DNA from 4 places in the Paraburkholderia aromaticivorans genome. Region 3 is predicted to be linked to each of the others. Evidence: predicted binding sites of a transcription regulator. Region 3 holds the regulator's gene; each other region holds the start of a gene.

Region 1 (5,795 bases), 460 kb from region 3:
TTAGTCGAAGGCTCTGGAAAGTGCCGCCATAGCAGGTGATAGCCCTGTAGACGAAAACAGCGAGGAAGAACTAGGTGTACGACAAGTAGGGCGGGACACGTGAAATCCTGTCTGAAGATGGGGGGACCATCCTCCAAGGCTAAATACTCGTGATCGACCGATAGTGAACCAGTACCGTGAGGGAAAGGCGAAAAGAACCCCGGGAGGGGAGTGAAATAGATCCTGAAACCGCATGCATACAAACAGTCGGAGCCTCGCAAGGGGTGACGGCGTACCTTTTGTATAATGGGTCAGCGACTTACATTCAGTGGCAAGCTTAACCGATTAGGGCAGGCGTAGCGAAAGCGAGTCCGAACAGGGCGTTCAGTCGCTGGGTGTAGACCCGAAACCAGGTGATCTATCCATGGCCAGGATGAAGGTGCGGTAACACGTACTGGAGGTCCGAACCCACTAACGTTGAAAAGTTAGGGGATGAGCTGTGGATAGGGGTGAAAGGCTAAACAAACCTGGAAATAGCTGGTTCTCTCCGAAAACTATTTAGGTAGTGCCTCGTGTATCACCTTCGGGGGTAGAGCACTGTCATGGTTGTGGGGTCCATTGCGGATTACTACGCCATAGCAAACTCCGAATACCGAAGAGTGCAATCACGGGAGACAGACATCGGGTGCTAACGTCCGGTGTCAAGAGGGAAACAACCCAGACCGCCAGCTAAGGTCCCCAAATATTGCTAAGTGGGAAACGAAGTGGGAAGGCTAAAACAGTCAGGAGGTTGGCTTAGAAGCAGCCATCCTTTAAAGAAAGCGTAATAGCTCACTGATCGAGTCGTCCTGCGCGGAAGATGTAACGGGGCTAAGCAATATACCGAAGCTGCGGATGCACATTTATGTGCATGGTAGGAGAGCGTTCCGTAAGCCTGCGAAGGTGCATTGAAAAGTGTGCTGGAGGTATCGGAAGTGCGAATGCTGACATGAGTAGCGATAAAGGGGGTGAAAGGCCCCCTCGCCGTAAGCCCAAGGTTTCCTACGCAACGTTCATCGGCGTAGGGTGAGTCGGCCCCTAAGGCGAGGCAGAAATGCGTAGCTGATGGGAAGCAGGTTAATATTCCTGCACCATTGTTAAATGCGATGGGGGGACGGATCGCGGAAGGTTGTCCGGGTGTTGGAAGTCCCGGTCCTTGCATTGGAGAAGGCGCTTAGGCAAATCCGGGCGCGGAATTCAAGGGTGCGAGGCCATTCACTTCGGTGAAGAAGCAACTGGAAGTGGTTCCAAGAAAAGCCTCTAAGCTTCAGTTTAACAAGACCGTACCGCAAACCGACACAGGTGGGCGAGATGAGTATTCTAAGGCGCTTGAGAGAACTCGGGAGAAGGAACTCGGCAAATTGGTACCGTAACTTCGGGATAAGGTACGCCCCTGTAGCTTGACTGGCCTGCGCCAGAAGGGTGAAGGGGTTGCAATAAACTGGTGGCTGCGACTGTTTAATAAAAACACAGCACTCTGCAAACACGAAAGTGGACGTATAGGGTGTGACGCCTGCCCGGTGCCGGAAGATTAAATGATGGGGTGCAAGCTCTTGATTGAAGTCCCGGTAAACGGCGGCCGTAACTATAACGGTCCTAAGGTAGCGAAATTCCTTGTCGGGTAAGTTCCGACCTGCACGAATGGCGTAACGATGGCCACACTGTCTCCTCCCGAGACTCAGCGAAGTTGAAGTGTTTGTGATGATGCAATCTCCCCGCGGCTAGACGGAAAGACCCCATGAACCTTTACTGTAGCTTTGCATTGGACTTTGAACCGGTCTGTGTAGGATAGGTGGGAGGCTTTGAAGCGTGGACGCCAGTCTGCGTGGAGCCGTCCTTGAAATACCACCCTGGTTTGTTTGAGGTTCTAACCTTGGTCCGTTATCCGGACTGGGGACAGTGCATGGTAGGCAGTTTGACTGGGGCGGTCTCCTCCCAAAGTGTAACGGAGGAGTACGAAGGTACGCTAGGTACGGTCGGAAATCGTGCTGATAGTGCAATGGCATAAGCGTGCTTAACTGCGAGACCGACAAGTCGAGCAGGTGCGAAAGCAGGTCATAGTGATCCGGTGGTTCTGTATGGAAGGGCCATCGCTCAACGGATAAAAGGTACTCTGGGGATAACAGGCTGATACCGCCCAAGAGTTCATATCGACGGCGGTGTTTGGCACCTCGATGTCGGCTCATCTCATCCTGGGGCTGTAGCCGGTCCCAAGGGTATGGCTGTTCGCCATTTAAAGAGGTACGTGAGCTGGGTTTAAAACGTCGTGAGACAGTTTGGTCCCTATCTGCCGTGGGCGCTGGATATTTGAAGGGGGCTGCTCCTAGTACGAGAGGACCGGAGTGGACGAACCTCTGGTGTACCGGTTGTCACGCCAGTGGCATCGCCGGGTAGCTATGTTCGGAAGAGATAACCGCTGAAAGCATCTAAGCGGGAAACTCGCCTTAAGATGAGATATCCCCGGGGCTTCGAGCCCCTTGAAGGGTCGTTCAAGACCAGGACGTTGATAGGTCAGGTGTGGAAGCGCAGTAATGCGTTAAGCTAACTGATACTAATTGCCCGTAAGGCTTGATCCTATAACAGGTGTGTCTTGCGATGATCGTTAGTGCTTCAGCACTTACGAGCATCCCACCCCCGAAGGGGGCACGCGTGAACTCCAGATGGGGCACGCAGAACGCACGGTTGAGATCAGTGTTGTGCCAACAGAAACAACACAACCCCACGCTCTACCCTGGTGAGCATCACCAGAAACTACTTCTTCCAGATTGGCTGGGCTGTCCCCGGGACAGCCGAGCAACAAGTCATGCCTGATGACCATAGCGAGTCGGTCCCACCCCTTCCCATCCCGAACAGGACCGTGAAACGACTCCACGCCGATGATAGTGCGGATTCCCGTGTGAAAGTAGGTAATCGTCAGGCTCCCCAGCAGCATCAGAAACCCCACCCCCAAAAAGGTGGGGTTTCTGCGTTTACCGGCCGCCGTCCCCGGACTACCCGGAATACCGGTCACCCCCGCCACTACCGGCGCGGCAACCGCCTTCACTCCTTCCCCAGTCGCAGCGCCTTCGCGTAACCCGTCAGCTCTATTTGTCCTAGGGTTGTCTCGGGGGCATACGCAACTCCATCCTTCCAAACCAGCCCCAGCTGAAGCAAAAATAGCTCTTTCCAGCGAATCTAAAGCCGCCCCCCAAAAAAACAATTCATCCACCCCTCAAGCCATTTCCACGCACATCGCGTTCCTTCTGCGGCCTTAACATCCATCTCAAAATACTGTATAAATATACAGTGAAAATCGTCGACTCATGCTTGCTCGATGCTGGGCAGGGCGGAGCATTCCCTATTCAAGAGCGTGTCTATGGCAGCAGCGATTCAGCTGGCGACGACCGCGCTGTCCGCCCAATTGCGGCGTCAGGTGTGGAAGGGCAACGAACTTGCCGGGGCAGACTTGCGCGTGGTTTCCAGCGGTTATGCCGCGCTGGATCAGTTGTTGCCAGGGCAAGGCTGGTCGGCCGGCGGGTTGACGGAATTATTGATCGAACATGGTGGCGTGGGTGAAGTACGTCTGCTATCCCATGCGCTTTGTCATCTGACGAAGCAAGCCGAGCGGCATGTCATGCTCGTGGCGCCTCCGTATCAACCATGCGCCGCCGCGTTGAAGGCTTGGGGTATTGATGTCGATCGAGTCTTATGGGTGCGTACGGGTGAAGACCAGGCCCTGTGGGCCGCCGCTCAGGCTTTGAAACAAGATGGCATCGGGGCGGTCGTGGTTTGGCTGCCGAATGCGCGCGCCGACAAGGTTCGGCGCCTGCAAGTGGCGGCTCAGGAGTCGGCATCGCTGGCATTTGCGATCCGGCCTGTCGAGGCAGCCAGGCAATCTTCCCCAGCACCATTGCGAATGATCTGCGAGCCGCTCTTGCCGGCCAATGCGCAGACGATCAACCGTCGTCAATGGCTACAAGAGATCGGTTTGTCGATCGACATCTTCAAGCGCCGCGGGCCGCCGCTAGCTGAGCCTCTTCAGCTCGTTTTGCCTTTGCAAAGCGTTTTGTTGCCGGAAAACCGGGTCGGCAGCCATCAAGGACTAAAGATCAAACATGTTGTGGATCGCAGTCACATTACCACTCTTGCCACTGGAAGCGGTGAAGCCTCTCGCGCCGCTCCCGGATGGTTCGCTCGCGAAGCCGAATCGGCGTGAGCCGCGCGACGAGGCAGGCCAACTTCACGATGCCGACATCGGTGAGAGGCGTTGTTACGCGCTAGCGGATCATGCGCATATCGTGATGCCGGATCTCGACGCCTTGCACGCCGGTGTGCAGGCGGGTCATTCGCGTTCGTACGCCTTGGCATTGGCGCCGGAGCTTGAACTGCTCGCCGCCGATCCCGCTCGCGAAACTCAGTCGTTCGAATCGATCGCGCTTGCATTGCTGATGTACACGCCGAAAGTATCTCTTGCCGACGCGCACACCCTGTTGCTGGAAGTCGGCTCCGGTTTGAGGCTGTTCGGCGGCTTGCGCGCTTTGTTGTCGCGGGTGTCTGCCACGGTGGCGGAATTCGGCTATACGGCGCGCATCGCCTGCGCGCCGACCGCCTGGGGAGCGTGGCTGTTGGCACAGGCGCGCTGCGTTCAGCAAGGGCATCGCTGGCATGTGGTGAAGGAGACTTCACTCGAGCGTGTGCTGGATGGCTTATCCGTATCGCTGCTGCCGGTCACGCAGGCGCATCGCGATGCGCTTTCGCATATCGGTTGCGCGACGCTGGCCGATTTGCGGCAGTTGCCACGCTCGGGTATCGTGCGACGTTTCGGCAACGGCATTCTGGATCTGCTGGCGCAGATGTATGGCACGCGTCCGGATCCACGCGAGTCGTTTCGCGCGCCGGCGTCGTTCCACGCGCAACTGGAGTTACCTTCGCGGGTCGATAACGCGGATGCCTTGCTGTTCGCCGCGCGTCGGCTGATCGTGCAGCTGGCCGGCTGGCTGAGCGCGCATCATGCGGCGCTCAGCGGTTACACGTTGCTTCTCGAGCATGAATTGGCATCCCGTCATGCGCCGAAGACATCGAGTCTGAAGGTCGCATGGGCCATACCGTCGCGTGATGCCGAGCATCTGATCTGGTTGCTGCGGGAGAAGTTGAATCAGACCGTGCTGGCGGCACCGGTTATCGAGTTGAAGCTGGTGGCGGATCAGATCAGCGAATATGTCGGACAGTCGGACACCTTGTTTCCCATGCCCGAATCGGACGGCGATTCGATTGCGCGCCTGCTCGAACGCTTGAGCGCGCGGTTGGGGCCGGAGAATGTGCTGCAGATGTCGGTGCAGGACGATCATCGCCCCGAGCGGGCCATGCGCGTCGAAGCTTACCAGGCGCAAGCGTTTTCGAGTAAGAAGCGCTCGCCGGCGAAGTCCCGGCCGAAAACCAAGGCGGACAAAACCTGGCTGACCGATGAGTTGCGGCACGCGGCTGCGAAGGACGGTCATGAAGATGGCGAGGTGGCCACCCAGGCCACCCAACGCCCATCCACAACGAATGACGCCAAAAGCATCCATACATTCGCATCGCAAGCCGGCAACGCACAGGCCTCCCTCGACCTACCCGACAGCGCATTACCTTCTCAGCCTCGCCCGCTCTGGATGCTCGATAAGCCGCTACGCCTGATGATGCGCGAGCAGCGGCCGATCTATCGCCGGCCGCTGAAAATGCTCACGCGTACCGAACGGATCGAGGCAGGGTGGTGGGACGGCGACCGCGTCGAGCGGGACTACTACGTCGCGGCGGAT
Region 2 (5,795 bases), on a different replicon from region 3:
GCGGCGTTCGTGCCTGCGTTGCCGACCGGGTGGGCGGACCTGACGCGCGATCCGGAAGCGACGCGCGCCCTCGGCCGCCAGTGGATAGAGACGGGCGAACGGCTGGCCATGCGGGTGCCGTCGGTCGTCTGTCCAACCGACTTCAACCTGCTGTTGAACCCGATGCATCCCGACATGGCGAGCGTAAAGGTCCTCAGCAGCGAACCCTTCACCCTCGACCCGCGGCTCTTCGGCCCCGCAACAAGGTAGCACCATGCGCAAAGAATACGACCTGCAGACTGACGTGCTGGCGACGATCGTCGCCGCGACGTCAGTCACAAAAAACCACTCCGACCTCCTGACGGCTTTTGCCACGCGCACGGACTATCGAAGTGCGCGCTACGTCATGGCCCGCGACGTGTACAGCGAGCGCCCTGCGCGCATCCTCGACGCGGAAGATCGCGAGATCGCGGCCGACTATCATGCGTGGATTGACGCGCAGCTCGAAGCGCATGGCGGTTCGGTGCGCGCGGTGTGGGAAGCGTACAGGAATGCTGGCTATCGGCTGACCGAGATCCGGCCGCTGCTACATTACTTCGTGCATGACCGTGGTGGGGAGCAGGACAACTTCGTTCAACTCGAAGTGTGGGAAGAGCAGGAGTTTGTCGAGCGCGAGCTGTTTCCGCGCGACGACAGTTGGGGCTTGCCCCGGATCGACGAGCTTCGGAGGGGCGCGACCGGGATGGCCTTCATCGAGCGCAGCGAACCGCGCATGCTCGGCACGCCCCGATATCGGCTTGAGGGTGCGATCGACATGCAGCAATTCATTTCGCTCGCCACTGCCATGTACGACCGGCGCCGGCGCGCCGACGGCGACCGCCGTCTGGTGGAAACCAACCGTTCGACGGGCGAGCAGCGAATCGTGACGGTGCGCGAGCTCACGCCCGGTTACGATCAGGTGCGGTGGTCGGGTCGCCGCTTTTTCGACGACTGGAGCGCGTCGAGCGCCGGTCGTGCAGGCCACCGGGCCTGCCTGCGCTGGACCTTCAATACTTCTGATTACACCGATCCGAGTGGCATGCGGGAGCTGAGCTTCGTTCCGCAGTGGGCTCATACGCGCAAGATCGCGGAACTCAAAAACACCGGTAAGCTCGACGTGTACAGCCTGTACGGCAAGCTCACACAATTCGATGAGCGCATCGGCATGCCGTTCGCATGGTACTTCTACGGCCTGCACGGCAACCTCATAAAGAGCGGCCAGATGGAGCGGGTGCTTGAGGCGGCCGAGGACGGGCTGATCGTGCTGCCGGAGCACGACTACCAGGTGCTTCGCCGCTGGAGCCAGCATCCGTACGGGTTCTGATACACCTGTCTGTTGTTGGCTAGTGGGCGGCTGATCTGTCCGGTGAGCTGTGACGGAGCGCACGGGATAAGGGACAGTCCGTTTAGTCGCACGACACGCCGTTCGCCGGTTGTTAACCCTGCCCGGCACCGCTATACTGTAGACACGCCTGAAACAGCAGACGTCGGGTTTGGCGACCTGAACAAATCAAAGCGCACACGCCGCGCTAAGCGGCTTTTTTGTGCCTGCGCCTCTGCACGCCGGTTCTATGGGCGGGCCCTGGTGGGGAGACCTTCGGGTCTGCCGGTTTCTTTGGTTCCGGTTCGCCAACCCTGCCTTGTGCCCGCTCACCCCATTTGGCGATGGGCAGCGGAGTTCGACCGCAAACCAAAGAGGCCGCATCATGAGCAACACCGCCGCGCTTGGCTTCAGGCAACCTTCCCGTCGTTTTCCTGCCTTCTCAGTTCGCATACCTGCATTTCTTCTCGCCGTCCTAGCGACAGGCATTTCTGCCTGGATATCCATCATCGCGGGAATTGAACGAGGGGGAGCAGCATCAGAACGTCTCGCGTGGGCTGCCGTAGGGCTTGTCCTGTTGCTCGGTGCACACCTGATTCCGGCGCTTAGTCATGGGACGCCGTTGCATGTGCGTTGTACGGCCGTCCTGCTATGGCTAGTGTGCATGGTCAGCACCGGCTACGGGCACGCGACATTCTTCCTTGCCGCGCAGCGCCATGCTGGCGAGGCGCGGGCGGCTCTGGTGGAACGTGACGTGCCCGCAGTGCCCGCGCTTCCAGGTCGTGCGCCGGACGCGATCGCTCGCGAACAGGCCCGCGTAACCCATGCACTGCTCGTGGCACGCTCGACACATTGCACAGTCCGCTGTGAAGCGCTCGACATCAAGCGTGAATCGCTTGCGGCCCAACTGGCCGCGCTTGAAACCGAAGCGAACGAAGCACGCCGGCGTGAAGAAACCGCCGACAGGGAAGTTGCCGCGCGCGATGCACTGAACGCTAAAGCGGATGCAGCGAGAAATGATCCAGTAACGTCGCGGGTAGCCGACGTGCTTGGAGCACCGCGGGGAACGATCGATCTTGTGTTTGCTCTCTCGATGGGCTGGTTGCTGGAAGGCGTCGCCTGCCTGGGCTGGATGATCGCGCTTTCCGGCCCCTCGCGCATCAGCAGTAGCGCAGCAGACGTCTCAGTATCGTCGAGTAACGCCGCCATCCTTGCCGGTAGCACGCCGCTGCGCGCCAGTCCGGCAGAGGGCGGGACGGCCGTAGAGGACGAGCATGGTTATCGGATTGAGGTCACCGGTAGTCATGCGATTCAGACCGGGAGTAGCGGACGCACCGATCATCGGATGCACAGCGTCGTCAATTCAGAACTGGTCCAGCTAACGAGTGCGATCGCCGACGGGCGAGTGCGGCCAACCGTCAAGGAAATCCGAAGATTCATGCAATGCTCACAGGCGAAGGCCATGCGGTTGAGACACCAGTTTCTGGAGGTCGCCGGTGAGCCTCAGGACGGCCTGCGGCTGGCCGCTTCGGGAGCCGGTGCGGGTCCGGTTAGACCGCGACTTGTGCATTCCTTTGCCGAGCAATCGCAGGCCGCGTGAGCGAACGGCGCTGCGTTGCGTGAGCCTGCCCTTGCCGTTACGCTGATGGACAAACTTTACTGGGAAGAGGATGAATACAGTTTCCCTCGACGCGATCGGGGCAGGCCTACCGCTTGCCGCCGCCGTCGCATACCTTCCGCGCACGCTGGATGTAACGACAAAGTTCACGTGCGCGATGTTCGTACTATCGGTGGTAATCTCATCGGCGTTTTCGTACTGCGATGCGAACGCCGTCCACGTCGTGCCGGGTGCGATCCTCCTGTGTGTGAGCATCTGGCTTCCGCGCGCGCGAGGTCATAATCGCGAGATTCCTGCTGCGATGATCTTCGCGTTGACGTTCATATCGATTTTCCCAGTCGATATCTACGGTGCCTACACCTGCCATGCTTCGAGTGGGCAGGCCCGGATCGGCGGTGCCGGTTTTGGTGATTCTCTTCTTCACACGCCGCTGTCCCTCTCAGTAATCCACAGTCTGATCTACTACTTTTGTGAGCGGGACGAAAAGCGTGGCCAAGTCCCGTTCGGCAACTTTCTGCGACGGCAGTGGGCGTTTACGCTGGGCGATGGAAAGCCGGGCGCGGCCGCTCCGGCGGATTGACGACAATCGGTTCCGGTGATCATCACAGATCGATCGCGGCCGGTCACGGTAGCTGTACCCGCACGCTCTCGCTACTCGAAAGAGTCCAGCGCGAACAGGGAGCGTGCGGCCCTCGCGTCGCAGGCCCCGGCATTCCGCATGATGCTCTATACTGTATAAACATACAGGGTTTGGAGGGCTTATGGGCGCGTTACCGGCACGTGTCGAGGAAATCCATCCGTCACTGTGGCGCGGTGCGCAGCTGGCGCGCGGCGGTGGACGGACGGTCGATACCGGCTATGCCAGCCTCTCGACGGAGCTGCCGGGCGGTGGATGGCCCTTGGGCGCACTCACTGAGGTGATGCTCCAGCAGACAGGGATTGGGGAGTTGCGCCTTCTGGCTCCGGCTCTCGCCGCCACGAAGCGACCGATCACCTTGGTCCAGCCACCACAAGAGCCGAATGCTCCGGGGCTCGCGTATGTGGGCGTCCCGCTGGAAAACACCTTGCTGTTACGGCCCAAAACGACTGCCGACTCCCTCTGGTCTGCAGAGCAGATCCTCCGCGCGGGAACATGCGGAGCGCTTCTTTTCTGGCAAAACCACGTCAAAACCGAATGGCTGAGGCGCCTGCAGGTTGTCGCGAAGTCAAGTGAAACCCTGTTTGTCGTTTTCCGACCGTTGGCGGCGGCTATGGACCCATCGCCGGCTGAGTTGCGGCTATCGGTCCGGCCGACAACTGACGGCGTATCCGTAGAAGTCGTAAAGCGAAAGGGCCCTGCCGCGGCGCAGCCGATCGTGGTCGAGCTTCACCCGTCGCCCGTGCTACTCAGTCGACACCCCAGAAGCCGCCGTCCTTCGGCGGTGGGTCGACGAAGCCTCGCCGAGACCACGCCGGCCTGACGAGCGCGGACACGGCGCGTCGGTCGTATTAACGTTACGGGCACCACCCCGAGGTTAGTCTTTGCTGCCCAGCTCGCTGTGTTTGTGGGAGTGGGTCGCACCATGAATCAGTTCGTAATGCGCGCCCTTGCCGCTGCGGGTTGGGGGGAAATGCTCGCCTTCGACACACGTCACTTCAAAGCCACTTCCGCCGTCGCCTTCCCGGACTACCTTATAGATGCCCGAGGTCTTCACAATCTCGCCGGGTTTATGCTGCTCTGCCATGGGGTCCCCTTGATTTCAGTGCAATTTACGACGGTAGTCAGGTCAAAGCCCGGTGCCGGTTTGCGAGCCGCCCCTATTAAATTATTCCAATAAATCAAGAGCTTCCTGTCTGGCCATAAGATGGCGTCACGGATGTTCAATGCTGGGGGCTGAGGCGCAGTGGAACGGAAAATCGGGTTAAGCGTGAGAACACGCTGGCCGCGTGAGGCGGGAATTTGGGTAGCTCGGACAGGGTTCGCTCGGCTGACTCGGTCCGGCTTCAGAATTGGACAATAAAGTCGAATGACGCTGATCGACCCGGGGCGGATATTGAGGTCGAGACAGGGCAACGTCCGCTCTGGAATTTATCGAGAATGCTCGGCGGACCTGTAGGCGGGCGCGTTGCCGTCAACTATGCTGCCAAACCTTTACCGACGAAATCACGAGAATTGCGGCGAGCACCGGTAGCAGCACGGCGCTGGAGACGATGCCGACCAACTGGCCACCTACGAATGCGCCGCCAATTGAGCCGACCGACATGAGGAGCACGAATGCCCGGTTTTTTCGCAGGACGGCGAAGCTGCTGTCCTGGCTGTAGCGCGCAAATCCGGTCAGCATCGTCGGCAAGCTCACCACTAAACTAAGACTGCCGGCCAGCTTGATGTCGATACCGAAGAGCAGCACCAGCGTCGGTATCAGCAGTTCTCCGCCGGCGACGCCCATCAGAGCCGCGACGGTGCCGATGATGAACCCGGCGATGACCCCCAACGTCACCTGCACGATCCCTGTCACAGGCACGGCATCGTGTTGCGTCGCGCTATGCCCGAACAGCAGGATCATAGCAATCACGACAAGCAGGCCGGCTATCACCCGGTACAGCAGCTGGGGACGTGCTCTTGTTGCCCAGCCTGCGCCGCGCCATGCGCCGAGCAGGCTGCCGGCCAGCAGGTTCACGATGACGGGCCAGTGCGCAACCACGGCGCTCCACGGCACTGCGTGCGCCCGAAAAGGCAGGGCCGACGCGACCACAACGAGGCTCATCGCCTTGTTGAGGATCACGGCTTCCAGCGCGCCAAACTGAAATGCACCAATGAGCAACGGCAGGCGAAACTCCGCACCGCCGAGGCCAATCAGG
Region 3 (5,795 bases):
CGAATCGAATACACCGCCGTCGGCAAAGTGCGTCTTCTGCGCGTTGGTCCAGCCGCCGAACGAATCGTCCACCGTGTACAGCTTCAGCTTCGGAAACTTGGCGGTCAGCTCGGCCGGCACCTTGTTCGAACGCGGACGGTAGAAGTTCTTCGCCGCGATCTCCTGGCCCTGCTCGCTATAGAGGAAGTTCAGATAGGCTTCGGCGAGCTTGCGCGTGCCGTGCTTGTCCACCACCTTGTCCACCACCGCAACCGGCGGCTCCGCCAGAATGCTGACCGACGGCACGACGATCTCGAACTTCTCCGGGCCGAACTCCTTCAGCGACAGAAAGGCTTCGTTTTCCCATGCGATCAGCACGTCGCCGATACCGCGTTGCACGAAGCTGGTGGTCGCGCCGCGCGCGCCCGAATCCAGCACGCCGGCATTCTTGTAGAGCTTGCCGACAAATTCCCTCGCCTTCTGATCGTTGCCGCCCGGCTGATGCTCCGCATATGCCCAGGCCGCGAGGTAGTTCCAGCGCGCGCCGCCCGACGTCTTCGGGTTCGGTGTGACGATCGACACACCCGGCTTGATCAGGTCGTCCCAATCCTTGATGTGCTTCGGGTTGCCCTTGCGCACCAGAAACACGATCGTCGACGTGTACGGCGACGCGTTATCCGGCAGACGCTTCTGCCAGCCCTTGTCCAGCAAGCCCTTGTTGGCCAGGGCGTCGATGTCGTAAGCGAGCGCGAGGGTCACGACGTCGGCCTGCAGACCGTCGAGCACCGAGCGCGCCTGCGCGCCGGAGCCGCCGTGCGACTGCTTGAAGGTGATCGTCTCGCCGGTCTTCGCCTTCCATTCCTTGCCGAACGCCTGGTTGACGTCCTGATAAAGCTCGCGAGTCGGGTCGTAGGACACGTTCAGCAGTGTCGTGTCCGCTGCGTGCGCCTGCGCCATCACGCCGAGCGCGCCCGCCGCGCCCAGAGCGAGTGCCGCGATGAGTCGCTTCGTCTTGCCCGCCAGCCCCGTACCTTGGTGATTCATGTCAACTTTCTCCGCGTTGTAGTTCGCTGAAACCGCATATGGTGTTCCTCGGCGTCGCGGTCACGTGCACATGAGCCCCAACTCGGAGGCCAGTCTATCGAAGGGCTTTCATCATTAAAAATAATGTTTCTTCATTCTTTAATACGCAAAAGTGGTAATGACAGCTGGATAAGGCGTTGCGGCACGAAAACGGGTGTTGGAACGTCGCTTGACGACGCTCTAGCGCCACCCTTCAGCACGAACTTAAAGTAAAGCTTGAATTGCGCCGAATACTGTATAAAAATACAGTCACCTGTTCATACATACAGTGGCGCCATGACCAAACTCACCGCACGACAGCAGCAGGTTTTCGATCTGATCCGCAGGGCTATCGAACGCACCGGCTTTCCGCCCACCCGCGCGGAGATCGCCGCCGAACTGGGCTTCAGCTCGGCCAACTCGGCAGAAGAACATCTGCGCGCGCTCGCCCGCAAGGGCGTGATCGAGCTCGCGGCCGGCGCGTCGCGCGGCATCCGCCTGCTGGCCGGCCCGGAAGATTCGCCGCACCAGTTCACGTTGCCGCACGCCAGCATCATGCAACTGTCGCTGCCGCTGATCGGGCGGGTTGCCGCGGGTAGTCCGATCCTCGCGCAGGAACATATCTCGCAGCACTACGCGTGCGACCCGGCGCTGTTCTCGAGCAAGCCCGATTACCTGCTGAAGGTGCGCGGGCTGTCCATGCGCGACGCGGGCATCTTCGACGGCGACCTGCTCGCGGTGCAAAAGAAGAGCGAAGCCAAAGACGGCCAGATCATCATTGCCCGGCTGGGCGACGACGTCACGGTCAAGCGCCTGAAGCGCCGGCCGAACGGACTCGAACTGATCGCCGAGAACCCCGATTACGAAAACATCTTCGTTGAAACCGGCAGTGCGGAGTTCGCGCTGGAAGGGATCGCCGTGGGGCTGATCCGCCCCGGCGAGTTTTAAGCGGCTTGCTGCCGGGCGGCTGGGTTCAGGCGCCTTGGTCCAAGCCCCCTTCTTGCCCGTTCGACAGCATAAAAAGCCGCGCCAACGCCGCATCAACGTTGCATCGTCTGGAGAGTCTCATGGAACGTCTTGCCCGCCTGTTGCCTTTTCGCCAGTTCGGTCGTCTGCGCCATCTTCGCAAGCTGGTGCCCTGCTCATTGATCGAGGCGTCCACGGCCAGCACGCCGTCGCTGTTCGACTCGCCCGCCGGTGTGTCGAGCCTGCCATCGTCGTTGCCGGCGTTTGCCCGCGTGTCGCTGAACTCGGGCTTGAATACGGCCGAGCCGGCGCGTCGCGCACCGGTGCGTGTCTATCACGGGCCGTCGCGTCTCATCATGGTCGGAACGGTAGACGCGGTGTGCCGCATGATCGATCGCTGCATCGCCGACGAAACGAACGTCCACGGCGCGGTATTCGAGTCTTGATGGATGGTCTGGCGGGCGGCGATACGGCATCGCACGGGATCGTTTTCGCGTGGCCGCAGTCCACGTTAGATCACACCTGAAGGAGAGTCCCGTTCGATGGCAGTTCCGAAACACATCAAGGGCGGCGCCACCCGGCCGCTAGTCGTCACGCTAATCGTGATCCTGGTGATCGCTGCGCTCGGGTTCGCGTACGCGTCACCCTATATCGCGCTGAACAATCTCAAACGCGCGGCCGACGCGCGCGACGTGCAAACGGTCAATCAATACGTCGACTTTCCCGCGTTGCGTGAGAGTCTGAAGCAGCAGGTCACCGGCTTGTTGACACGCCGGCTCGACGCGCACAGCAACGGCAACCCCCTCGCCGCTATTGGCGCAATGATCGGCGTCGCGTTGATTGGTCCACTCGTGGATGCCTACGCCACACCGGACGGCGTGGCGGCCCTGCTGAACGGCATGCCGCCGCGCGGCGATCCGGGCGAGCGGCCGCCCGCGCCGCCTGCCGCGAACCCGCCGCCGGACGCCGGCGCGCCCTCACCGGCACCGGCCGCGCCAGCGGCGCCTGCCACCGCCAACGCGGGCAACGACAACGCTACGCCGGCGCAACCGCCGCAAACCACAGCGGGCTATCGCGGCCTCAACGAATTCGTCGTCACCTACCAGCATGGCGCCGGCGACGCGCGTTATTCGGCCATCTTCCAGCGCGAGGGTGTTTTCACCTGGAAGCTGGCCGCGGTCAACCTGAACGAGTGATTGCCTGATGTCGTCGGGCCCGGGCAGCCGGCCCGTCGAACACGCACGCGATCACCACCGCCTGTCAAGCCGCCGCTTGCTGCTGCTCCTGCGCGGAAGAACACGCCACCAGAATGCTGCATGACACACGGTCGAGCAGCGGCGTATTGCCCGCGCCCATCCACCATCGTGACAGACCGGTGCGGCAACGGTGGCCGACCACGACCAGGTCGACATGCAATTCGTTGGCGAGGTTGGCAATCTCGTCGATCGGATGGCCGAACGCGAAATGCCCTTGTGCGCTCACGCCGCGCTCGGTGAGCCAGTCCACGCCTTCCTGGAGGATGTCGCGGGCGGTCTTTTCGAAACTGCCGCAAGCGACATCGGTCAGCAGGCCCGCACTTTGCGCAATGCTCGAACGCATGTCGACGACCGACAACAAATGCGTTTCCGCTTTCAGATCCAACGCCAGGTCGGCGCCGCAACGCAATGCTTTGCGGCCTTCGCGCGAGCCGTCGTAGCACAGCAGGATTTTCTGGTAGCTCGCCATGATTTTTCTCCCTTCGCGCGGGACGCGCGATCTGAATGAATCATGGTGCGCCGCAATTCAGGTTGCAAGGGATGGAAAACGCTAACTGTCCGCTCATTGAGCGCGCGCCAGGCCCTAAACCGGTGCGCGCGCCGCCAGGCTTGTCCACGGGTCGATGCCGCAGTGCAAGAAACCCGCGCGGGCAGGCGGGGCGCGCACCAACGCTGCCCCGCCGATGCCCTAGAATAGGCGGCCTTCCCGGCCATTCAACCACGTCTGTTTCCGGAGACTCGTTCGATCCATGCCTGAAGCCGCCATCGAATTTCACGAGGTCAGAAAAAGCTACGGCGAGAAAACGGTCGTCGACGGACTGTCGTTTCATGTGAACGCCGGCGAATGCTTCGGCCTGCTCGGTCCGAACGGCGCCGGCAAGACCACCACGCTGCGCATGCTGCTCGGCATCGCCACACCGGACGCGGGCACGATCCGCCTATGCGGCGAACCGATCCCTGGCCGCGCGCGCGTGGCGCGAGCGCGTGTCGGCGTCGTGCCTCAGTTCGACAATCTCGACCCCGACTTCACGGTGCGTGAAAACCTGCTGGTGTTCGGCCGCTACTTCGGCTTGAACGCCGCGCAATGCCGTGCGATGGTGCCGCCGCTGCTCGAATTCGCCCGACTCGAAAGCAAGGCGGACGCGCGCGTGAGCGAGCTGTCCGGCGGCATGAAGCGGCGCCTGACGCTGGCGCGCGCGCTCGTCAACGACCCCGACGTGCTGATCATGGACGAGCCGACCACCGGCCTCGATCCTCAGGCGCGGCATTTGATCTGGGAGCGGCTGCGCTCGTTGCTCGCGCGCGGCAAGACCATTTTGCTGACCACGCACTTCATGGAAGAAGCCGAACGGCTCTGCCACCGGCTATGCGTGATCGAGGAAGGGCGCAAGATTGCCGAAGGCGCGCCGAGCGAGCTGATCGCCTCCGAGATCGGTTGCGACGTGATCGAGATTTTCGGACCCGATCCGGTTGCGTTGCGCGATGAACTGGCGCCGCTCGTCGAGCGCACCGAGATCAGCGGCGAGACGCTGTTCTGCTACGTCAGCGACGCGCAACCGGTGCATGCGCGGCTCAAGCAGCGCGCGGACCTGCGCTATCTGCACCGGCCGGCGAATCTGGAAGATGTGTTCCTGCGGCTCACCGGCCGCGAGATGCAGGACTAGTGGCGCATGGATACCGGCATCGCACGCAACGCGCTGGCGCTATAACGACAAAGGACGTCCCTTCGTGGGACACCGCACGAGACACATCATGGACGCACGTACTTACGAACCGCCGGGTGACACCCCGTCGAAACAGGAAACTCTCGCCGCCTTTCCCGCGAACGCGACCAACTGGATCGCCGTGTGGCGCCGCAACTATCTGGTGTGGAGAAAACTCGCGATTGCCTCGATGTTCGGCAATCTCGCCGATCCCATGATCTATCTGTTCGGCCTCGGCTTCGGGCTGGGGCTGATGGTCGGCCATGTCGACGGCGTGTCGTATATCGCCTTTCTGGCGGCGGGCACGGTGGCCTCGAGCGTGATGATGTCGGCGAGTTTCGAGTCGATGTATTCGGGCTTTTCGCGCATGCACGTGCAGCGCACATGGGAAGCGATCATGCATACGCCGCTCACGCTCGGCGACATCGTGCTCGGTGAAGTGATCTGGGCCGCCAGCAAGTCGATCCTGTCAGGCGCTGCAATCATGCTGGTGGCCGGCGCGTTGGGCTACGCGAATTTTCCGTCGATGCTGCTGGCGCTGCCGGTCATCGTGCTGACCGGGCTCGCGTTCGCGAGCATCGCCATGGTCGTCACGGCGCTCGCGCCTTCGTACGACTTTTTCATGTTTTACCAGACCCTGGTGTTGACGCCGATGCTGCTGCTGTCCGGCGTATTCTTTCCGGTCTCGCAGCTGCCCGCCGTCGCGCGCGGCGCCACCGCGGTATTGCCGCTCGCGCACGCCGTGGAGCTGATGCGGCCGGCCATGCTGGGGCGGCCCGTCGAGCATGCACTGATGCATGTGGCCGTGCTGGCGGTCTACGCGGTGGGA
Region 4 (5,795 bases), 1.4 Mb from region 3:
ATTTTGGTGCGCGCGCCCCTCCGAGTTTTCGGAACCGCGGGAGATGGCCGCGCCGTCAGGCCTCGTGGACTGCAATCCGCGTATCGCCGAGCGACACGACCTGTCCCGCGCGGATTTTGCAGGTTTTACGCGTTTCGACCCGGCCGTCGACGGTGACCGCGCCGTCCGCCACCATCATTTTTGCCGAGCCGCCGCTATCCGCAAGCCCCGTTATCTTCAGGAGATTGTGCAGTTCGACGTAGTCGCCGGTAAGGGTGAAATCGAGATTGGGCATGGCGTTTGCGCCTTCGGGAAAAGGGTTCGCATCATAAGCCAGAAGCTTGCCCTGGATGAAGTTCGAGGTGTGCGCCGTGATGATGTGAGCATCTGCAAGCAGATGTTATGCGGTTGTCAGAAAGTGAAACGTTGCGTAACGCCGATCGCAAAACAAGAACTTCACTCGTAAAGTGCAGGTCAGTGGTAAAGCCTGCCGGATTTATTCGGTAGCGAGCAGACCGGGCGAGGCACGCAGAGCGCGCTCGCCGAGCGCCTCGACAATGCGCAACGCCAGACAGGCCGCCCGCGTCACAACAACTTTAGAGAGGATGAGTCATGACCCAGATTCGAACGCTTCTGATCAATACCGCCGTTGCCGCCGCTGTGACAGCTTTCGCGGCCGGCGCCGCCATCGCGCAGACCGCGCAACCGGCTGAGGGGACGAACGGCCAGCCGCAGGTGCAGGCGCAAGGCGCCGACCTTGCGCCCGCTGCGCCCGCCGCTCAGGGCGTGCAGCCGGTGACGCCGCCGCCGACGCGTCTGACGGCGTCCGGTTCGACCGACCCGCTGGTGCAGAAGCGCGACGCCAATGCGAAGGCTAACGCCGAGTATCGCGCGTCGAAGAAGGCGTCCAAGGCCGAGCTGAAGGATCAGCAGAAGGCCGCCAAGGAGCAGTACAAGGATCAGGTGCGCGGCGCCAAGATCAACCAGAAGGCGGACAAGCAGGCCGCCAATAACGAAATGAAGATGGAAATGCAAGGCCAGGCGGGCGTCCAGTCGGACGGCGCCGACGTCAAGCACTGAGGCTGAGCGTCCAGGCGGTCGCGTGGCGGTGTGCATGGCCGTCGCGGCCGCTTTGACCGGGCGCGTTTGAAGAATCACGTGGTTCAGGTTTTTCGTTTCACGGAGGTCTCGCATGAGTATCAACCCGTCCCTGAAGTCCAGAATTTACGCCGCCTTGATCGCGGGCTGCCTGTCATCGGTTGCCTTCGCTCAGGCTAGCGATCCGGCCGCGGCGCCGGTCACCCACGCCGACAAGAAGGCGGCCAAAGAGCAGTCGAAGGCGGACAAGAAAGCGTCCGTCGCGCAAGCCAAGGCCGACAAGACGAAGACCGAGGCTCAGGCCGACGCCGACAAGGCCAGCGCCGACGCCAATCTGAAGGATGCGAAGAAGCAGTAGGCAACGTCGCTGTTCGCAACGCACCGGCGTGTGAATGTCATTGCGTTGCGGCTTCGACGAAAGGCCCGTGCGCTTTCGAGCCACGGGCCATTTTTGCGCGCGATTCAGATGCAGCCGCCGCCGCGCGCCGCGCGCCGGGCGCGTGCGGAGCGCCGAGCGAAAAAAGGGTCGCTTGTCTACGAGGGTTGTATGGATATACAGTATGCGTCGCCATATTGAATCCACCCCAAGCCCAAACCGATCGTGCTCTCCGTCGCCGAATCCCCGTCGTTCGATACCGCCGCGTGGCTCGCCAAGCTCAACGACGCGCAGCGCGAAGCCGTCGAATACGGCGCCGACACGCCCACCGCGCCACCCGGCGCATTGCTGGTGATCGCGGGCGCCGGTTCCGGCAAGACCAACACGCTCGCGCACCGGGTCGCCAACCTTGTCGTAAACGGCGCCGATGCGCGCCGCATCCTGCTGCTGACCTTCTCGCGCCGCGCCGCGCTCGAAATGATCCGCCGCGTCACGCGCATCGCCGGCGCGGCGCTCGGCACGCGGGCCGCGCTGGCGCAAGGGCTCACGTGGGCCGGCACGTTCCACAGCGTCGGCGCGCGGCTCTTGCGCGAGTACGCGGACCTGATCGGCCTCGCGCCGGCCTTCACGATCAACGACCGCGAGGATTCCGCCGACCTGATGAATCTGGTGCGCCATGAGCTCGGCCTGTCGGCGAAAGAGCGGCGCTTCCCGGCGAAGGGCACGTGCTTTGCCATTTATTCGCGCGTGGTGAACACCGGCGCGTCGCTCGGCCAGGTGCTCGACAACGCGTTCCCCTGGTGCCGTGAATGGGAGGCCGATCTGCGCGTGCTGTTTGCCGCCTACGTGGAGGCCAAACAGAAGCAGAGCGTGCTCGACTACGACGACCTGCTGCTTTACTGGTCGCTCATGGCCGCCGAGCCGGCCATCGCGGCCGACCTGTCGGCGCGCTTCGACCACGTGCTGGTGGACGAGTATCAGGACACCAACCGTCTGCAGGCGTCGATCCTGCTCGCGTTGAAGCCGGACGGCCGCGGCCTGACCGTGGTCGGCGACGACGCCCAGTCGATCTACTCGTTTCGCGGCGCGACCGTGCGCAACATTCTCGATTTCCCCGCGCAGTTCGATCCACCGGCCAAGCAGGTCACGCTCGAACGCAATTACCGGTCGACCGCGCCGATTCTGGCGGCGTCGAATGCGGTGATCGAGCTGGCCAGCGAGCGCTACACGAAGAATTTGTGGACCGACAAGGCGTCGGCGCAGCGCCCGCGTCTGGTGAGCGTCGCCGACGAGGCCGACCAGGCGCGCTACATCGTCGAACAGGTGCTCGAGGCGCGCGAGCAGGGCATGAAGCTCAAGTCGCAGGCGGTGCTGTTTCGCGCCGCCCATCACAGCGCCGCGCTGGAGATCGAACTGACCCGGCGCAACATTCCGTTCGTGAAGTTCGGCGGGTTGAAGTTTCTCGATTCGGTGCACGTGAAAGACGTGCTCGCCGTGCTGCGCTGGGCGGAAAATCCGCGCGACCGGGTGGCGGGATTTCGCGTCGTGCAGTTGCTGCCGGGCGTCGGGCCCGCCACCGCGGCGAAGGTGCTCGACGAGATCGTCGCGCGCGCGGGCAGCGGCAACCCCGCCGACACCGCCGGCGGCGCCCTGGCCGCCTTCGCCGCGCCGGCTCGTGCGCAGGAAGACTGGCATCCGTTCGTCAAGCTGATGTCGAGCGTGTACGGGCGGCAAACGCCGTGGCCCGCCGAATTCGAAATGGTGCGCCGCTGGTATGAGCCGCATCTCGAGCGCAACCACGAGGACGCGGCGATCCGTCATGCGGACGTGTTGCAGATGGAGAGCATCGCGGGCACGTATGCGTCGCGCGAACGCTTTCTGACCGAACTGACGCTCGATCCGCCCGACGCCACCAGCGACGAATCCGGCGTGCCGCTGCTCGACGAGGACTACCTGATCCTCTCCACGATCCATTCCGCGAAGGGGCAGGAGTGGCGCAACGTGTTCGTGCTGAACGGCGTGGACGGCTGCATTCCGTCGGACCTCGGCACCGGCAGCGAAGAGGAAATCGACGAGGAGCGCCGTCTGCTTTACGTGGCGATGACGCGCGCAAAAGAGGATCTGCATATCGTCGTGCCGCAGCGCTTTTACGTGCACAACCAGACGCATATGGGCGATCGGCACGTGTGGGCGTCGCGCACGCGCTTCATTCCTGCGCATCTGATGCCGCTGTTCGACGCCTATGCATGGCCGCGCGTGCCGGTGCCGAGCGCACCCACGGCGGCCGGGCTGGCGGCGGCCGCGCAGGCGAAGATCGAGATCGCGGCGAAACTCAGGAAGATGTGGGATTGAGAGCGCGGCGGCGCGCCGTGCGATCGACGCCGGGCGCGACGCGAGGAAAAGACCGTTAGCCTCGCAACGCGGCCTTGCAACGCGGGGAAATGAACGCTAGGCTCGCCGCCCTTGCCGCTATTGGGTGTGAGGTCGGGTGTGAGGTCGCTTCGGGGTCAGCGGCTGCGGTTGCGGCCAGCCTGTGGCAGAACGCGCCGGAGCCGTCCTGCTGCACACGCGGCGCTCCGACCCGAGATGCAGGTTGCCGGTGACTGGGCGCTGGTCTCCGTCCGTGCTGATTTTCAGCGCGACTGCCGTTGTTGCTGCTGCGGCGTCGGACGCGGCGGCACGAAGAAGTTGCGCAACCAGGCCGCCATACGCGAAAACACGTCGTACGGCTCTTCGACGAAAATCTCCGGTTTCAGCAAACGCAGGAATTCCATGATCTGCTGCGCTTCCTGTTTCTGGAACGAACCGTGCGAAATGCCCAGCCGCAACAGCCCGCGCAGTTCGCCGAGCTTTTCGCGCGCGGTGCTGCCCACGCTCGTTTCGCACGCCACTTTCGCCTCATAGACGCGCTGGCGCAGTGATTCGACCAGCCGCCAGGCCGGTGTCTGCATGACTTCCTCGAGCGCCTGAATGTCCTGCGCCGCGCTCTTGATCTGCGCCGCGAGCGGATCGATCAGCGCGGCGTCGCCTTCCGCTTCCTTGACGATCGCCGCCGCCCACTCCCGGCATTGCTTGGCGAGCTCTTCCGGCGTCCATTCCGAGCGGGCCGCGAAGCCAAAGCCGAATTCCCCCGCCTGCCGCATCAGGATCGCGACGACATCCGGAAACTCCTTGTCGAGCGTCCGCTTCGCCCAGGCGTACTGGCCGCCCTGCAACATCCGCTGAACCGCGTGTTCGGTCAGCGGCACCATATTGTCGAGCAGCTTGGCGCGCAGAAAATCCTCAAACGACGGCGTCGCGAACTGCGGATCGAGCTTCAGCGATACCCGCAGAAACGCGTCGAAATCCTTGCGCAGTGTCGCGATGGTCTCGTCTTTGAGCGTGAGGGTGATTTGACCCATGAGTTATCCCGTTTGGTCCTGCCGCGCGGCCTCGCCACACCACCGGCCGCGCGGGCCTTGGGAGACGCGGCGTTCGATGCCGGCGCGTTTGATTCCTGCCTGTGGCCGCGTAACCGGCGGGACGTATCCCAACGAGCGGACCTCGACTGCATAACGGCGGATCGGGGGGAAACTTAAGGGCGCGCGGGGTTGCGTCGCCCGCTTTAGAGCAAAGCGTCGCCCGGCGTGCGCGCGCGTGCCGCAGGCCGGATGAAGCCGACGCCGCCATCCAGGCGGCGTGCGCCTAGTTGAGCACCAGACCTTGCCAGGCGAAAAACACCGCCAGGCCGACCGCGATGGTCAGAAGCGGCCGCCGCGTCAACGCGCTGACGAGCACCGCAGCCAGCGCGCCGACCAGTTGCGGATTGCGCCAGGTCAGTTCGGCGTCGCTGCCGTGCGGTGAAACCGCCATCGGCACGATGATCGCGGTCAGCACGGTAACCGGCACGAAACCGAGGGCGGTGCGCACGAGCGGCGGAAACACCAACCGGTCGCCGAGCACGAAGACGGCGGCGCGGATCACCCAGGTGATGGCCGCCATGCCGAGAATCAGGACCACATAGTTCATCGCGACGCCTCCGCGGTGGTGCCCGTGCCGCGCAGGTTCGGGCGCGAGGTGGACAGCAGCACGCCGATCGCCACGCCCGCGAATACCGCGCCCAGCAGCCCGAGCTTGTACGGCCACGCTTGCCAGAAGAAGGCCAGCGTCCCCGCGGTGACGGCGGCCGCGATGTAGCGCAACGCGACGAGTTGCGGCACGACGATCGCGATGAAGGTGGCGACCATCGCGAAATCGAGTCCGAGCGATTGCAGCCCCGGAAACGCCGCGCCGAACAACAATCCGGCGACGGTCCAGAGTTGCCAGTTCAGGTACATGGCGAGACCCGCGCCGAAGAAGTAGT

The links. The regulator LexA, encoded in region 3, represses DNA repair genes until DNA is damaged. The targets are predictions, from matches to a motif close to ACTGTATNNNNATACAGT.
Region 1: the regulator LexA is predicted to act here: its motif matches at 3,288-3,305, upstream of imuA (translesion DNA synthesis-associated protein ImuA).
Region 2: the regulator LexA is predicted to act here: its motif matches at 3,688-3,705, upstream of imuA (translesion DNA synthesis-associated protein ImuA).
Region 4: the regulator LexA is predicted to act here: its motif matches at 1,620-1,637, upstream of CJU94_RS10230 (ATP-dependent helicase).

The regions. Positions count from the first base shown of each region.
Region 1 is NZ_CP022989.1:4,074,330-4,080,124, reverse strand. It holds rRNA gene CJU94_RS18315 (23S ribosomal RNA) at 1-2,594, shown strand, start outside; rRNA gene rrf (5S ribosomal RNA) at 2,825-2,937, shown strand; gene imuA (translesion DNA synthesis-associated protein ImuA) at 3,374-4,213, shown strand; gene CJU94_RS18300 (Y-family DNA polymerase) at 4,113-5,795, shown strand, end outside.
Region 2 is NZ_CP022992.1:105,886-111,680, reverse strand. It holds gene CJU94_RS36700 (RES family NAD+ phosphorylase) at 1-249, shown strand, start outside; gene CJU94_RS36695 (hypothetical protein) at 254-1,342, shown strand; gene CJU94_RS36690 (hypothetical protein) at 1,725-2,939, shown strand; gene CJU94_RS36685 (hypothetical protein) at 3,010-3,537, shown strand; gene imuA (translesion DNA synthesis-associated protein ImuA) at 3,719-4,417, shown strand; gene CJU94_RS36675 (hypothetical protein) at 4,472-4,681, opposite strand; gene CJU94_RS36670 (sulfite exporter TauE/SafE family protein) at 5,069-5,795, opposite strand, start outside.
Region 3 is NZ_CP022989.1:3,612,224-3,618,018, forward strand. It holds gene CJU94_RS16310 (sulfate ABC transporter substrate-binding protein) at 1-1,023, opposite strand, end outside; gene lexA (transcriptional repressor LexA) at 1,339-1,989, shown strand; gene CJU94_RS16320 (hypothetical protein) at 2,109-2,453, shown strand; gene CJU94_RS16325 (DUF2939 domain-containing protein) at 2,550-3,203, shown strand; gene CJU94_RS16330 (universal stress protein) at 3,268-3,732, opposite strand; gene nodI (nodulation factor ABC transporter ATP-binding protein NodI) at 4,013-4,927, shown strand; gene CJU94_RS16340 (ABC transporter permease) at 5,016-5,795, shown strand, end outside.
Region 4 is NZ_CP022989.1:2,224,246-2,230,040, forward strand. It holds gene CJU94_RS10215 (RNA-binding S4 domain-containing protein) at 56-274, opposite strand; gene CJU94_RS10220 (hypothetical protein) at 592-1,059, shown strand; gene CJU94_RS10225 (hypothetical protein) at 1,172-1,435, shown strand; gene CJU94_RS10230 (ATP-dependent helicase) at 1,679-3,805, shown strand; gene CJU94_RS10235 (DUF4088 family protein) at 4,087-4,854, opposite strand; gene CJU94_RS10240 (AzlD domain-containing protein) at 5,138-5,461, opposite strand; gene CJU94_RS10245 (AzlC family ABC transporter permease) at 5,458-5,795, opposite strand, start outside.